DNA from 2 places in the Glutamicibacter sp. NPDC090743 genome. Region 1 is predicted to be linked to the other one. Evidence: predicted binding sites of a transcription regulator. Region 1 holds the regulator's gene; the other holds the start of a gene.
The links. The regulator HspR, encoded in region 1, represses chaperone genes until heat shock. The targets are predictions, from matches to a motif close to AAGTTGAGTCNNNNNGACTCAACTT.
Positions count from the first base shown of each region.

Region 2: ACIQTS_RS13735 (ATP-dependent Clp protease ATP-binding subunit) is a predicted target of HspR. The motif match lies at 5,271-5,295, and genes of this name have one in related genera.

Region 1 is NZ_JBIVXE010000005.1:35,183-42,496, reverse strand. Features, by position in the region: gene dnaK (molecular chaperone DnaK) at 1-161, shown strand, start outside; gene ACIQTS_RS11135 (nucleotide exchange factor GrpE) at 175-756, shown strand; gene ACIQTS_RS11130 (DnaJ C-terminal domain-containing protein) at 842-1,816, shown strand; gene ACIQTS_RS11125 (heat shock protein transcriptional repressor HspR) at 1,930-2,358, shown strand; gene ACIQTS_RS11120 (GNAT family protein) at 2,355-2,981, opposite strand; gene trmB (tRNA (guanosine(46)-N7)-methyltransferase TrmB) at 3,032-3,889, opposite strand; gene ACIQTS_RS11110 (YccF domain-containing protein) at 4,016-4,426, shown strand; gene ACIQTS_RS11105 (TerC family protein) at 4,500-5,684, opposite strand; gene ACIQTS_RS11100 (GNAT family N-acetyltransferase) at 5,993-6,460, opposite strand; gene ACIQTS_RS11095 (DinB family protein) at 6,491-6,985, opposite strand; gene clpB (ATP-dependent chaperone ClpB) at 7,155-7,314, shown strand, end outside.
Region 2 is NZ_JBIVXE010000006.1:149,555-156,868, reverse strand. Features, by position in the region: gene ACIQTS_RS13760 (alpha/beta family hydrolase) at 1-150, opposite strand, end outside; gene ACIQTS_RS13755 (hypothetical protein) at 204-923, opposite strand; gene ACIQTS_RS13750 (GNAT family N-acetyltransferase) at 1,176-1,592, opposite strand; gene ACIQTS_RS13745 (hypothetical protein) at 1,602-2,183, opposite strand; gene ACIQTS_RS13740 (VOC family protein) at 2,188-2,544, opposite strand; gene ACIQTS_RS13735 (ATP-dependent Clp protease ATP-binding subunit) at 2,695-5,253, opposite strand; gene ACIQTS_RS13730 (response regulator) at 5,383-6,057, opposite strand; gene ACIQTS_RS13725 (histidine kinase) at 6,371-7,314, shown strand, end outside.

The DNA.
Region 1 (7,314 bases):
TCGAGAAGCTGCAGGCATCGCAGACCAAGCTGGGCGAGGCAATCTACGCCAACGCGCAGGCCGAGGGCGCCCAGGCTCCTGAGGGCGAGCAGGCACCGAACGCTGATGAAGACATCGTCGACGCCGAGGTCATCGACGAAGACGAAGCCGACAAGAAGTAAGGAGTTTAGGAATATGTCCGAGGCAAAGGACCAGAACGAGAACTCCGGCCAGGAGCCGGAGAACCAGCCAGAGGCCGCCAACGAGCAGCCAACCGCTGACGCCCTGGGTCAGGCCGAGGCGATCCTGAACGAAGCTGCTGCTGGCGCTGAAGCCGATTCGGCGCAGCCGGAAGAGGCCGGTGCGGTGGAAACCGAACTGCGCAACGACCTGCTGCGCCTGCAGGCCGAATACGTCAACTACCGCAAGCGCGTGGAACGCGACCGGGCCGTAGCGCGTGAAAACGCCGTGCAGTCCGTGCTCAACACCCTGCTTCCGGTGCTTGACGACATCGATGCGGCACGAGCCCACGGCGACCTCGCCGACGGCCCGTTCGCATCGATCGCCAACAAGCTGGATGGAATTCTGGCTCAGCATGGCCTGGAGCGCATCAACGAGGCCGGCGTGGAGTTCGACCCGAACATCCACGAAGCCCTGCTTCGCCAGGCTGTTGACGAGATTCCAGCCGACCACGTGGGACAGGTGCTGCGCACCGGTTACCGCAAGGGAACCATCATCCTGCGTGCAGCTCAGGTGCTGGTAGCAACCGGCGAATAGCCACGAATAGCACAATCGATACTGCCCACTGCCGAGTCTTCGACAGTGGGCAGTGTCGAATTGGCACTGAAAGGATGGGGCCCTGATGGCAAGTCAGGACTGGATCGAAAAAGACTTTTACGCCATTCTGGGCGTCTCCAAGGACGCCAGCGAGGCGGACATCAAGAAGGCGTACCGCAAGCTTGCGCGCAAGTACCACCCGGATACCAACCAGGGTGATGCGGCCGCTGAAAAGAAATTCAAGGACATCTCCGAAGCCAACTCGGTGCTTTCGGACAAGGAAGAGCGCGAGCAGTACGACGCGATCCGCGCCATGGGCGGCGGAGCGCGATTCTCTGCTGGTGGCGGACCGGGCGGCCCCGGCGGGCAAGCCGGCTTCGAGGACATCTTCTCCAACCTCTTCGGAGGCGGCGGAGCGGGCCCACGTGGCCGCGGCGGGCAGCCGGACTTCTCCGACCTCTTCGGTGGTGGCGGCGGTTTCGGTGGCGGCGGCTTCGGCCAGAGCGCACCACCGCGCAAGGGTGCTGACCGCACGGCGAGCACCACGATTTCCTTCTCCGGATCTATTAAGGGCACCACCATTGGCCTGCGCGAGCAGAATGGCGAGGTCATTGACGTGCGCATACCGGCGGGCATCAAGGATGGCCAGTCGGTGCGCGTGCGCGGCAAGGGCCAGCCTGGTGCTGCCGGCAACGGCGACCTGCTGGTCAAGGTCAAGGTCAGCGAGCACCCGTTCTTCAAGCGCGAAGAGAACAACATCCGCATCCACGTGCCGGTGACCTTCGCTGAAGCGGTGCTTGGAGCAAAGATCCACGTACCGACCCTGGACGGGGATTCCGTTGCGGTGAAGGTTCCCGCTGGATCCAACTCCGGGCGCACCTTGCGTCTGAAGGGCCGCGGCGTGAAGACCTCCAAGGCCACCGGCGATCTGCTGATCGTCCTGGATGTCGCGATTCCGCAGAACCTCTCGGATGCTGCAAAGAAGGCCGTGGAGGACTTCGCATCAGCCACCGAGGGCGAGGATCCACGAGTGGATTTGGCTGCCAAAGCCAAGCTCTGAACCCAATAGGCTGTCTTCCCTGCCCCGTCATCGAATTGGCTGGGCAGGGAAGATAGACTCGAAGGCAATAGGGACCGAATCCAAGGTCCTTGCAGAAAGGTGGTAGAAGCAACGTGAACGGGGAGTACCTGCGACCTGTCTTCGTCATTTCCGTCGCCGCGCAACTTGCAGACATGCATCCGCAGACGCTGCGCCAATATGACCGCATTGGTTTGGTTTCGCCCAGCCGCCAGAGCGGAAAGCAACGCCGCTACTCGCAGCGCGACGTATCACTGTTGCGCCAGGTGCAGGCCTTGAGCAAGGAAGGCGTCTCGCTCGAGGGCATCAAGCGCATCCTGGACCTGCAAGATCAAGTCGCCTATCTGCAAACCGAAGTCAATGGGCTTCGCCAAGAACTTTCCGCCGTACGCCAGGGCCAATCTCGCATCTTCGCTGCGGGCACCGCTGGAGGCGACATCGTTTCGTTGGCTAGGGGCATGCGCCCTGAACGCCGTGAACCGACCGTGACGCTGTTTACCGCGCGCCGCGCTATCGGACGCTAGATCCGTCCGTGCCGGGCCAAGCGCGCTTCCAATTGGGTGCGCACGGCAGGCCATTCGTGCGGGAGTATTGAGAACACCACCGTATCGCGCAGGGTGCCGCTCTTTGGATCATATTTGTGATTGCGCAGCACGCCATCCTGCTTGGCGCCGAGCCGTGCAATCGCGGCGCGTGAAGCGGCATTGTGCCAGTGCGTGCAGAAAGCCACTGAATAGCAATCCAGTTCCTCGAAAGCCCGGCGCAGCAGCATGAACTTGGCAGCTGGATTGATCCCGGTGCCTTGGGCTGGCATGGCCAGGAACGTTGAGCCGATTTCCACGCGGTGATTTGCCGCGTCGATATTCAAGTAAGTCGTGGCCCCCACCGCTTTGCCGGTGGACAGGTCGATGATCGCAAAGGGAGCCATCTCGCCAGTTTCCTGCAATGCCAAGCGGCGCTGGATATCCAAGCGCATGGATTCGGCCGATGGAGTGGTGGCAAACCACGCTTCATCCAACTGGCCGTTGGCTGCGAGCTGGATCAGATCCGGGGCGTGGTCCATTGACAATTGTTCTAGCCGCACCCCGGCATAGTCCATTCTCGGAGCTTGGGCGTAGTGCAGACTTTGCGCAGAAGAAGAGGCCATGGAATCCATCCTATGGATTCCATGGCCTCTTCAATGCTTTATTTCGGCGACTAGCCGATGCGGGTGTATGCCAGATCGAAGACCAGACGACCAGCCTTGAGCGCCTTGCCTTCGAAGCTGGTCAGGATCCGGCGCTCGAAACGCGGGGCCCAGCCACCCTGGGCATCGGTGAATTCTGGCTCGGGGTCGAAGCCTTCCATGCCCTCGCGGCGCACCTTGGTCAGGTTGCTCTCAGTGCCGGACAGATTGCCATGATGCTGGTTCTCGAAGTCCGGATGGGCTTCGAGGACTTCGCGCATTTGCTCGGCGTAGTTGGACCAGTCGGTGGCCAAGCGCAGGGTGCCTCCCGGCTTGAGCACGCGGGAGACCTTGTCCAGGAACGAGGCCTTGATCAGGCGACGCTTATGGTGGCGCGGCTTGTGCCATGGATCTGAGAAGAAGATCCAGATCTCATCGGCGCTGTTCTCGTCCAGCATGACATCCAGAACCTCTGGTGCATTGGCCTGCACTGCGCGGACGTTGGCGATGCCGAAAGACTCGACCTTCAGCATCAGCTGGGCCAGGCCCGGACGGTAGACCTCAACGGCGAGGTAGTTGCGCTCGGGATCATCCTTGGCGGCGTTGGCGATGCATTCGCCCAGGCCGGTGCCGATCTCCACGATCAGCGGTGCGGTGCGTCCGAAAGCCTCGGCAGGATCGAGCTGGAAGTCATCGGCAACCGAAGTGTCGGCGATCTTGCGGGGCGGCTCAATGACGTACTGATCGGCATTGCGCTCCCAGGCGCTGGCACGGCGGCCCTGCAGGCGGTTGCCGCGGCGCACGAAGGATACCGGCTCGGCACGGAAAAGGTCTGGGTTCCTAGGGGCAGTGCCGTGGGCTGGGCGCTGCTGCTCGCTCGATTCGCTCATGATGATTAATCCTAGCCGAGCTAGCTGCTTCGATGCTTGCCGAACGGTAGGGGATTGGACACCCCTAGAAGAAAATCGGGGGGATCCCCGATGGAGTAAAACAGGCAAAAGACAGAGAATATAACCATGACTGATTTAGTGCGCGGTATTCTCAACATTATTTGGCTGCTTTTCGGCGGCCTGTGGCTGGCCTTGGGCTACGTGTTGGCAGGCATCATCTGCTGCGTGCTGATCGTGACCATTCCATTCGGCATCGCCTCGTTCCGCATTGCCGGCTATGCGCTGTGGCCGTTTGGCCGCACCGTGGTCGACAACGGCCCGGTAGGCGCGTTCTCCACCCTGGGCAACATCATCTGGATCATTTTTGCTGGTATCTGGATTGCCGTGGGGCACGTGGTAACCGCGATCCCGATGTTCATTTCGATTATCGGCATCCCGCTGGGTATCGCAAACTTGAAGATGATCCCGGTTTCCTTGATGCCTCTGGGCAAGGTCATTGTGCCTTCGGACTATTTCATCGGCGGTGTTCGCCGCTAGGCAGCACCAAGACAGCGAATGGCTGCCAACCCTTGATGGGGTTGGCAGCCATTTGCTTTATGTACGAACCTGATCAGCTCTTGAGGTACTCATCGTGCTGGCGGTGCGCTTCGGCGACCTCGACACGGATCTTGTCCACGTCCTTGGCCTTGTCGCGGTACTTCTTTTCCATGGTTTTCACATACGCTTCTTCCTCCACCAAGGCGCGGTAGATGCGTTCGCGTTCGACCGCGTCCGAGGTGTAGCTCAGGTCGTTGTAGCTGTTGGCATGGCGGCGCAGGTTGCCGATGGCAGTCTGGGCCTTGCCTGCCTTGCTGAACAGCGAAGCGAGAATTGTCAGCACCAGGACGCCGATAATGACGCTCAGCGACAGGCCGGTGCTGATTTCAATGACCATCACGTGTTCGCCATCGTTGATGAATGGCAAGTTGTTCTCGTGCAGTGCATGCAGGATCAGCTTCACGCCGATGAATGCCAGGATTGCTGCCAACCCGTAGGACAGGTAGATCAAGCGGTCCAGCAATCCGTCGAGCAGGAAGTAGAGCTGGCGCAGTCCCATGAGCGAGAAGGCGGTAGCCGTGAACACGATGTAGACGTTCTGGGTGAGTCCGAAGATCGCAGGGATGGAATCCAGAGCGAAGAGAATATCGGTACCGCCGATGGCCACCATGACCAGCAGCATCGGAGTCAGGACCTTCTTGCCATCGATCTTGGTGAACAGCTTGTCGCCGTCATAGTTGTCGGTAGTGTGGAATAGCTTCTTGGCGATCCGGATGATGAAGTTGTTGGCCTCATCGGATTCGTCATCCTTCTTCAGCAGGTTGCCCGCGGTCAACAGCAGGATCAGGCCGAACAGGTAGAAGACCCAAGCGAACTGGTTGATCAGCGCCGCGCCGACAAAGATGAAGGCGGTACGTGCGATCAGCGAGAAGACGATGCCGAAGAGCAGGACTTTCTGCTGGTCTTCGCGGGGTACGCGGAAGCTGGCGATGATAATCAGGAAGACGAACAGGTTGTCGACCGACAGGGCCTTCTCGGTAATGTAGCCGGCAAAGTACTCGGCACCCATGTCGATGCCGCCGAAGACCAGCACCAGAACACCGAAAACGAGGGCCAAGCCAACATAGATGCTGGACCAGATGGCCGCTTCACGCAGCGATGGAACGTGGGCCTTGCGGATGTGGAAGAAATAGTCGAAGGCCAGAAGGGCGAGAATCACGACAATCGTGATTCCCCAAATCATAGGGGAAACTCCCATAGGGATTCCTGCTTTCGTAAGTAGCGCGCGAACGCATCTGAGTAAGTCTCTTCACCGACCCCGGGGCTGGCCGCAAAACCCGGCAGGACCATGAAGTCCTGCGTATTGACGGATTCAACGATTATGAATACTCCCTTACGTTCTACCAGCTTATCCTGATGCGATGCTTCTGGAAAAATCTTGGTCCGTGGATGTCATGATGATCTGTAATGTACTTTGTCTTTGTGCAGTTGGGTAGGCATCAATAGCAATTCGAAGAATGCAGTTCGCTTGGAGCAACGTGGGCCAGGGGCAGGAACTAGGCGCTGCTAGAGCGACTTGCGCATCTTGATGCTGGTGGTTTCATATCCAAGCGATTCATAGAGGCCGCGAGCGCTCTGGTTGAAACCGAACACATTCAGCCCCAGGGTACGTGCGCCGTGGGCACGGGCGTATTCTTCGGCCAAATTCATGGCCTGGCGTCCGAACCCCTTGCCGCGGTGCCCGGGGTCGACAACTATGTCCCAAACCCACCATGAAGCCGGATCACCTGAGGTGTCGTGGCCGATCCAGACATAGCCCACATCGCCGAAAATGCCATGCTCCAGGGTGAATACCGCATTGGTGCAACTTGGCAATCCGGTGGGAAAGGCCCGGCCCATGGTCCGGTCTGCATCTTCCTGCGCCTTGCGCTGGGAACTGCCAGCGGCAACAAGGTCCGATACGTACTCGGCGGTACTTCGTGCCATCCACGAATGGAATTCTTCAGCGGGAAGCGGGTGGAGTTCTAATGGCATGCCCGGAGTCTACCGGTTGAGGGCGGCACGCTATTTCCGCGCGGCCAGGATTTGTTCACGCAGGATATCTGCGTGTCCGCAATGCTGCGCCAGTTCACGCAGCATATGCAGCTGGATCCAGCGCAGCGGCAGCGGTCCACGCCGGTTGCTTGAGAAGACGTCATCCCCTGTTTTGCCTTCGACTGCTTGATGCGACAGTTCGATGGCTTGGGCATATTCGTGCCGAATCGAATCGATGGTGTCGGAAGCCTCCAAGTCGAATGATTTGCTGGGCGAAGAGGCAATGCCCAGCTCTGTACGGCTCCGGCCGGTGGCTGCTTCACCGAACCAGACCCGTTCCACGAAGATCGCATGTTTCACCAGCCCGAGCAGCGTGGTCTTGGATTCAACCAACTTCAATCTGGCTTCGGCTTCACTCAGTCCGCCGGTGCAGGAAAGCAGCATCTGCCGGTGCTGATCGATGAAAACTTGGATCAGATCATCGTGGGTCAGTGAAAAAATGTCTTTGGAATCCGGGTTGGCCATGCCTTATTTTAGGTCGGCAAATCATCAGTGACAAGGGGTTTTGCTTCTGGGCAAGTGAAATAGAAAATCTTTCGAAAATCTTGCTCTAGCTGGAATACGAAGAGTGCGGGTAGAGTTGAGTTAAGTACACTCAAGTTTATGGGTTCACCCAATTAGAGAAAGGATGCGCGTGGACACCAAACTCACCACTAAGAGCCAAGAAGCTCTCTCGGCTTCCGGGATGAACGCTTCAACCGCAGGCAATCCGCAGATTGAACCTGCGCACCTGCTGAAGGCCTTGCTGGACCAGCGCGACTCCGTCGCAGTCGCCCTCCTGAAGACCGCCGGAT
Region 2 (7,314 bases), on a different contig from region 1:
AGCGGCTAGCGCAAAGCCGGCCATGAAGTCATGATCCTTTCCAGCACCTGAACCGTGTGCGAGCACGATGACGGCCTTCGCCGCCTTTGCTCGGTCCCAGAGCGCGCTGAGTTCCAGGTCTTCGTATGGAATGGAGAGTTCTTGGGTCATAGGTACCACCCTAGGGGCTGAGGGCCCATCAACTGATCATGAAAGGAAATGAACTACATTTCCCAGTCCTTGCGGAGTGCCGTATCGGTGTCATCGCCATTTCTGGCCAGTACCGTCAGCTTTTCAATTTTTTCGCCGGTTGCCGCACGCTCGTTGATCTTGAGCATCATATTTCCCGAGACGAAGATCGATGCGGGCATGTCGTATTCGCCGTCGATCCATGGACCGTCTGCGAGGGTGACGACGAGTTCGCCAAGCGCAGGCGACTCGACTTTCTCAACGTAGGCGTGGGGGTCAGCGGGCAGGCATGTGCGGTAGATTTCCAGCTCAGTGATTTCAGCGCCGCATAGGGATTTGTAGGTATCGTTCATGGCGGACAGCCACTGCATGTACTTTTCCGAGGCCCAGGCTTTGCGGTCCTCGGGATCGGCACCAGTACGAGCCCGGGTGAAAGTTCCTGAGTTATTGCCGTCTTCAGTAGCGAAGGTGACAGATTCCAATTCCGGCGAGGCCTCGCCTACGCTTTCGAACATGATTCGGCCCATCATGCGCAGCTCATCCTCGTTGGTTTCGTAGCTTTCCCGCATCTGGGTTCCAAACTTCATGCTGTTATCCAAGAAGATATTGATGGCACCAGGTGCTGGAGATTCCCAAGAAGTCATTAGGTTGTAGGGATACAAGAAGCCTTTGGTGGACTTGATGCCAGAGTTTTCTTTCCACATCTCAATTTTGGAATCTGCCCAGGCCTGTCCCGAATTGGCGTTGGCGTCCAACTCCGCGGGTCCAGGCTCGGGGGCGGTTTCACCGGGTTCACCGGTTTCGGCCGCGGGCTGTGCCGCCGGAGTGGAGCCAACGACGGAAGCCGCCCTCGAATCGGCTGGCGCTGCTTGTTCGGGAGCTGCATGGCACCCTGCTAGAAGCAAAGCCAACGATGACAGGGCAATGACCGAACGGGTGCGCAAGAATAACTCCTCATTATCGATGAATGGTCAGTCTATACAGGCCAGGCAGCGAAGGGAGAGCTGTTACGAGAATTTGGCAAAGGTCCGGATCGCACCGGGACGGAAATCCGACGCTTCCGTGAGCCCCATGGATTCGTAGAAGGCACGTTGCCCGGGTTCATCATCGGTGATCAGGACCAGCTGACGCACATGCTCATATTTCACTAGTACGGCAGAGAGCAAAGCACGGCCTACGCCGGTGCGATGCGTAGATGGACGCACCAGGATGTCCTGGACGTAGCAGATGGTGGCATTATCCGAGACCACGCGCACAAGGCCGATCAACTGGTGGTCTACGTCGTAGGCGTAGATTACGCATGCTGAATTCTTCAGGCCTTCGAATAGTACGTCTGGGTTGTCTGTATAGGCGATCCAGCCCACCGCGTTGTAGAGCGAGAGTATTTGTTCCTCGGAAGGCACCTTAGTGGTGGAGAGTTCCATCGAGTCCTTTTACTGTTGCGGGGAAACCGAAAGGATCTCCGCGTTGCCCAGCAACGGATGCTTCACCAGTTCTGTTTCCAATGTGTGGATGATGGCTTGGGCGGAGTCGCCGTTGTAAACGAACACCGGGCCATCATGCCGGTAGTAGACATCCTCATGCCATCCGATTTCGCCGTCACCCAATGCATGCTGCAGGGCCCTGACGGTTGGCTCCAGATCCGATTCGGCCCCAAGCCTGGTTCGAAGCAAAACGTACTCGCTGCCGCCTACTTCGGTGCGTTGTCCATCAATAATCAGCCAGGAACCATGCCCCAGTCCCCCATCGATGAGCGAAGAGAGCAATTCGGAAAACAGCTTCTTCGGTTCGGGGGTGGCCACTTCAAGGTTAATGTCGCTGGAGATCGGCTCCTCGGCCGCGTCCAATGTGGTCTTGGCGCTGATGATGGTTCCGGAAGCCTTGTATTTGGGCAACAATGTATCGAGCAGGCCCGCTTCATGATCTTTGCGCAGGCGTTCGGTCATCGGCTGGGCAAAATGGATCTGCACCCGGTGAGTCGAAGCCTCCGATGATTTCCTGGCAAACAGCGACATGTCCTCAGTCCTCGTGTGGGTCGGAAATGCAAAAGACGATTCCGTAAGGATCGCGCATAATGGTCCAGCCAAAAGTGGGATCTTCGGTGTGGTCCTCAACGCGTGTTGCGCCAGCGGCTGTGCAACGGGCGACTTCCTGCTCGCGGCTCGTGCTTGCTTGCAAGTCGAGATGAACCCGGTTCTTGCCGGCAGTGATCTCATCAACTTTTTGGAACCCCAACCTCGCGCTGAAGCCAGGGACGCTGATCATGGTGAACCCCGGGTACTGGCCCAGATATTTCCCGCCCAGAACAGCCCTCCACCAAGCCGAGGCAGCTTTCTCGTCAAGGGCATCAAGGGTGATCATTCCAATGTTCGCCATGCAGTCAAAGGTACCGGGAGTCTTCCTGCTTAGCTAGAGGTTGACTGCATTTCTGCAGCTGACTAGCGCACTTTCTAAGTGAAGAAAAGGGGCTTGCTTGGCCGGGACGGAAGTCCCGAGCAAGCAAGCCCCTTTATGGGCTATGCCGGCCTAGCTATCGAAGTAGTTTGGCGCGTGCTCGTTGTGAGCAGGTGGAGTCGGCATCTCGACTTTCTTCTGCACCTTCAGCATGCCAGCGGCATAGTCCACCGAAACGGTGTCACCAGCGGCAAGCGAATCACTGATCAGCAGGTCGGCAATGGCATCCTGTACCTTGCGCTGTACCAGCCGGCGCAGCGGGCGGGCACCGAACTCGGGGTCGTAGCCTTCGTTTGCCAGCCACTGCACGGCAGCGTCGCTCACCTCCAGCTTCAGCTCCTGGTCCACCAAGCGAGCTTCGGTCTCGGCGATGACCAGCTTGACGATCTGGCCAATCTCGGACTGCGAGAGCTTGGAGAACAGCAGTACCTCGTCCAGACGGTTCAGGAACTCTGGGCGCATGAACTCGCGTACCTTGCCCATGACCTTGGCCCGGATTTCTCCAGCCTCACTGGTGGCATTGGCGGAGGTGAAACCGAAGTTTCCGGCCTTGTTGGCCAAGTACTCGCCGCCGAGGTTGCTGGTCATCAGGATCAGCGTGTTGGAGAAATCGACAGTGCGCCCGGCTGAGTCGGTCAACCGGCCGTCATCGAGTACCTGCAGCAGCACGTTGAACACGTCCGGGTGGGCCTTCTCGATTTCATCGAGCAGCACGACCGAGTACGGGTTGCGGCGGATCTTCTCGGTCAGCTGGCCGGGCTCGTCATGGCCGATGTACCCCGGAGGTGCGCCAATCAGGCGCGCCACGGTGTGCTTCTCACCGTATTCGCTCATATCGACGCGAACCAGCGATTCGGCCGAACCGAAGAGGTTTGCAGCCAGGGCCTTGGCCAGTTCGGTCTTTCCGACGCCGGTGGGACCCAGGAAAAGGAACGAGCCGATGGGGCGACCTGCTGGCGACATTCCGGTACGGTTGCGACGCACGGCGCGTGCCACAGCGGCAACGGCATCGTGCTGGCCGATGACCGAAGCATGCAGGGAATCTTCCAGCGAAGCCAAGCGTGCCTTGTCATCTCCCGAGATGCGCGAGGTGGGGATGCCGGTGGATCGGGAGATCACTTCCGAAATCTGCTTCTCATCCACTACCCGGGTGACCCCTGCATCGCCGGCCTCCTCAGCAGCCTTGATGCGCGCGGTCATTTCCACGATGTGGTCACGCCATGCGCCAGCTTCTTCGAATCGTTCCTCGCCGATAGCGCGTGACTTCTCACGCTCGGCGTCTACCAATTCGGCACGCAGGGACTGCACATCCTCGGCATCTCCAGCAGCGATGGACCGCCGGGCACCGGCGATATCGATCAAGTCGATGGCCTTGTCAGGAAGCTGGCGGTCGTTCAAGTAGCGGGCAGAGAGCGTCACCGCGGCCTTGAGCGCTTCGGGGGTGTACTGCACCTGGTGGTGATCCTCGTAGGATTCGCGCAGGCCGTCCAAAATGGCCAGCGCCGTTTCCTCCGACGGCTCGGCAACAGTAACCTTGCCGAAGCGCCGAGCCAGCGCGCTGTCCTTCTCCACCTTGCGGAACTCATCGAGCGTAGTGGCGCCGATCATGTGCAGCTCGCCACGCGCCAAACGCGGCTTGAGGATATTTGCGGCGTCCATATTGCCGGACTCGCCAGAGCCTGCACCGACCAGCAGATGCATCTCATCGATGAATATCAGCACCTGCCCTTCGGCTGCGGCTACCTCGTCGAGCAGGCCGGTGAGCCGCTGCTCGAAATCTCCGCGGTAGCGGGTTCCGGCGAGCATGCCCGGAAGATCAATGGAGATCAAGGCCGCATTGCGCAGTTGGGCTGGTACCTGGTCATCGATGATGGCGCGGGCCAGTCCTTCGGCAATGGCGGTCTTGCCCACGCCTGCCTCGCCAATCAGCACAGGGTTGTTCTTGGTGCGACGGGCCAGGATTTCAATAACCTGATCCAGTTCCTCCTTGCGTCCGATCACCGGATCAATCTGGCCGTCGGAGGCCAGCAGGGTCAGATCGGTTCCGTAGCGTTCGAGCATGGACACGTCGGACTCGGAATCGGACTGGTTCTGGGCATCGTTTTGGCCACGCTGGGCCTGCTCCATGGCGGCTTGCTGCAAGGACTGGCCGGTGATGCCGTGCTGCGCCAGGAGCTGGCTGACCGGAGATTCCGGGTTGAAAACGAAGGCCAGGAAAAGATGATCAGGGTCGATGTAGGTCGAACCGTAGTTACGAGCAACCTGATAGGCGTCAAAGAGGCTGCGCTGAGCTGCCGACGATAGGTGGGATGGCTTCTCGCCCTTCTCCTGGGACTTGGGCATGCGCGCGATGGCATCTGCACTCAAAGCCTCGATGTCGATACCCATGGCGGTCAGGTGCTCGCCGACTGGTTCGGTGCGCAGCAGAGCCATCAGGAGGTGCAGGGAATCAATCTCGTCGTGGCCATGCTCCTGGGAAATCGCTGCCGCGGTGGCTACCGCTTCGTGGGTGCGGGCGGAAAGCAGGCGCGTGAGGTCGATGGGACGTGCTGCCTGAGCACGTGAAGACAGGAATCGAGAGAGGAATTCCTCAAACGAGCCATCTGACGGTGCGCCGAAAAATGCTGGCAAGTGAGCCTCCTAATAGAAACTTGAGCGGTCTATGCTCATGTTCAACGCATATGGCGCGCAGATATTCCCGAACCAGCCGGGCAAGGTGTCAAAGAGGTTGACTTCACACTAATAGCTGGAAAGCAGGCGCTAGTCTTTGGGGATTTCGATAAGGCCCATACGCGCGGCCGCAACCAGAGCCTGGACCCGATCGCGAACATTCAGCTTAACGAAAATCTTCGCCATATGGGTTTTAACCGTAGTTTCGGAAATAGTCAGAGTTCTTGAAATCTCGGTATTGTTTAGCCCGCGTGCGAGCAGTTTTAGAATCTCGAATTCCCGATTGGTAATTCCCAAGTCATAGGCCAGTTCTTGAATGTCTTGGGAATTATCCCGGTAAGCTTCGCGAACCGCAGAAACTAGATCAGAAGAAACCGACGGGGAAATGGCTGCAGTTCCTTGGTGAACGGCATGGATCGCATGAATAATTTCATCTGGTTCAGAGTCTTTTACCAAGTATCCGCTGGCCCCAGCGGTCAGTACCGGAACCAGGTAGTCGTCAGAAGAAAAGGCGGTAATGGCAAGCACGGAGGGGCTGTCTTCGGCAGATTTGATTGCTTTAGTAGCGCTAACCCCGTCCATTATCGGCATCTGCAAATCCATGAGCACAACGTCCACTTGATTGCCGCTGCAATACTCGACGGCGGCCTGTCCATTTTCAACAGAATTAACCGTTACAATTCCGTGGTCTGTTGCTAGGATTGTGCCCAACGCATGTCGAATTAGAGGTTCATCATCGACAATAAGGACCTTTATTTGTTCCATCTGATTCCTCTGATTCGATGCGGGTGGCCTCATGTTGGCCTGTTCACCTGAAAGTATATAAGTTGATCTGATGTGGAGTTTGTTATGAAGGGTTTGAAAATGCTGGCCGTAGCAGCATTAGTTCTGGCACCATTGACCGCCGTGGCAGCTCCTGCATCTGCCGCGAGCTCTCCAGCCTCCAGCAGTGGCAACGTTGCTACTCCTGCTGGCTTTGGCTCAGCCTTCTCGGAGTGGTTCTGCAAACGCTACGGCGTCGCCTGCCCATAACGCGGTTTATTTGACTTGATCATCTGAGCCGGGAATTATTCGGCATATGACTGGACGACTAAAGGACACCCTGACCAAGCTCTTCGCTGGTCGGGGTGTCATTGTTTGGACTGGTATTGCGGTTCTGATCGCGGTTTCCAGTAGTGAGTTCGTGACTCTGCTGGAAGACGGATTTAGTGGTTCGTCGGATATTTCGGTTCGAGGCGCGTTGCTCGGCGTAGGACTGTGCGCAATTCTTGCGCTTGGTCTTCGCTGGGTTGCCGTATCCGTCGGATTGTTTGTGGCAGTTGCCTATTTCTTCCTCACGGACGGCGCCTTGTTCTTCTGGACTGTCGTTTCATTCATGATTTTTTCGGCGCTGGCAGCTACGGCCAGTGCCATGAGCGTTAGGGCCTTATTCCTAACCTTGTCCGCAGCGTGGATGGTGCAGTTCGGCATCCAGTCCGGGCAAGACGCGGTTCTGCTTGTCGGGATTGCCCCGTTGACGGCGATGGCGTTCTTCTTAACGAGGAATATTTACTTGCTGCGCGAGAAGAACGAGCTCGCTCTTCGGCAAATGCATACGGTCAAAGAGCAGACTCGTCTTGCTGTCGACCGGGAGCGAAAGAACATTGCCCGGGATCTGCACGATATTGTCGCGCATGACATCACGGTCGTGGCCATGCAGTCGAAGGCCGCGAAGTTCGCAAACGATGGTCAGAAGGCCCTCGAAGCTCTGGATGTCATCGCCAAACTGAGTACTGAGACTTTGCACGATTTACGCCTGATGCTCAATGTCCTGAGGGCTGATGGGACCATGGCAGATCCCTCGTCCCAGGGCATTGATAAGCCGGCCGCTACTACTGTTTACGCGCTTCAGGGTGCAGAACTTTTCGTTCAGAGGCTAAAAGAGGCAAATTTCGAGGTGAGCTCCACCACTGACGAGAAAATTTCCGAATTACCCCGTTCTGCACAGACTGCGATTTATCGGGTCATGCAAGAAGGTACAAC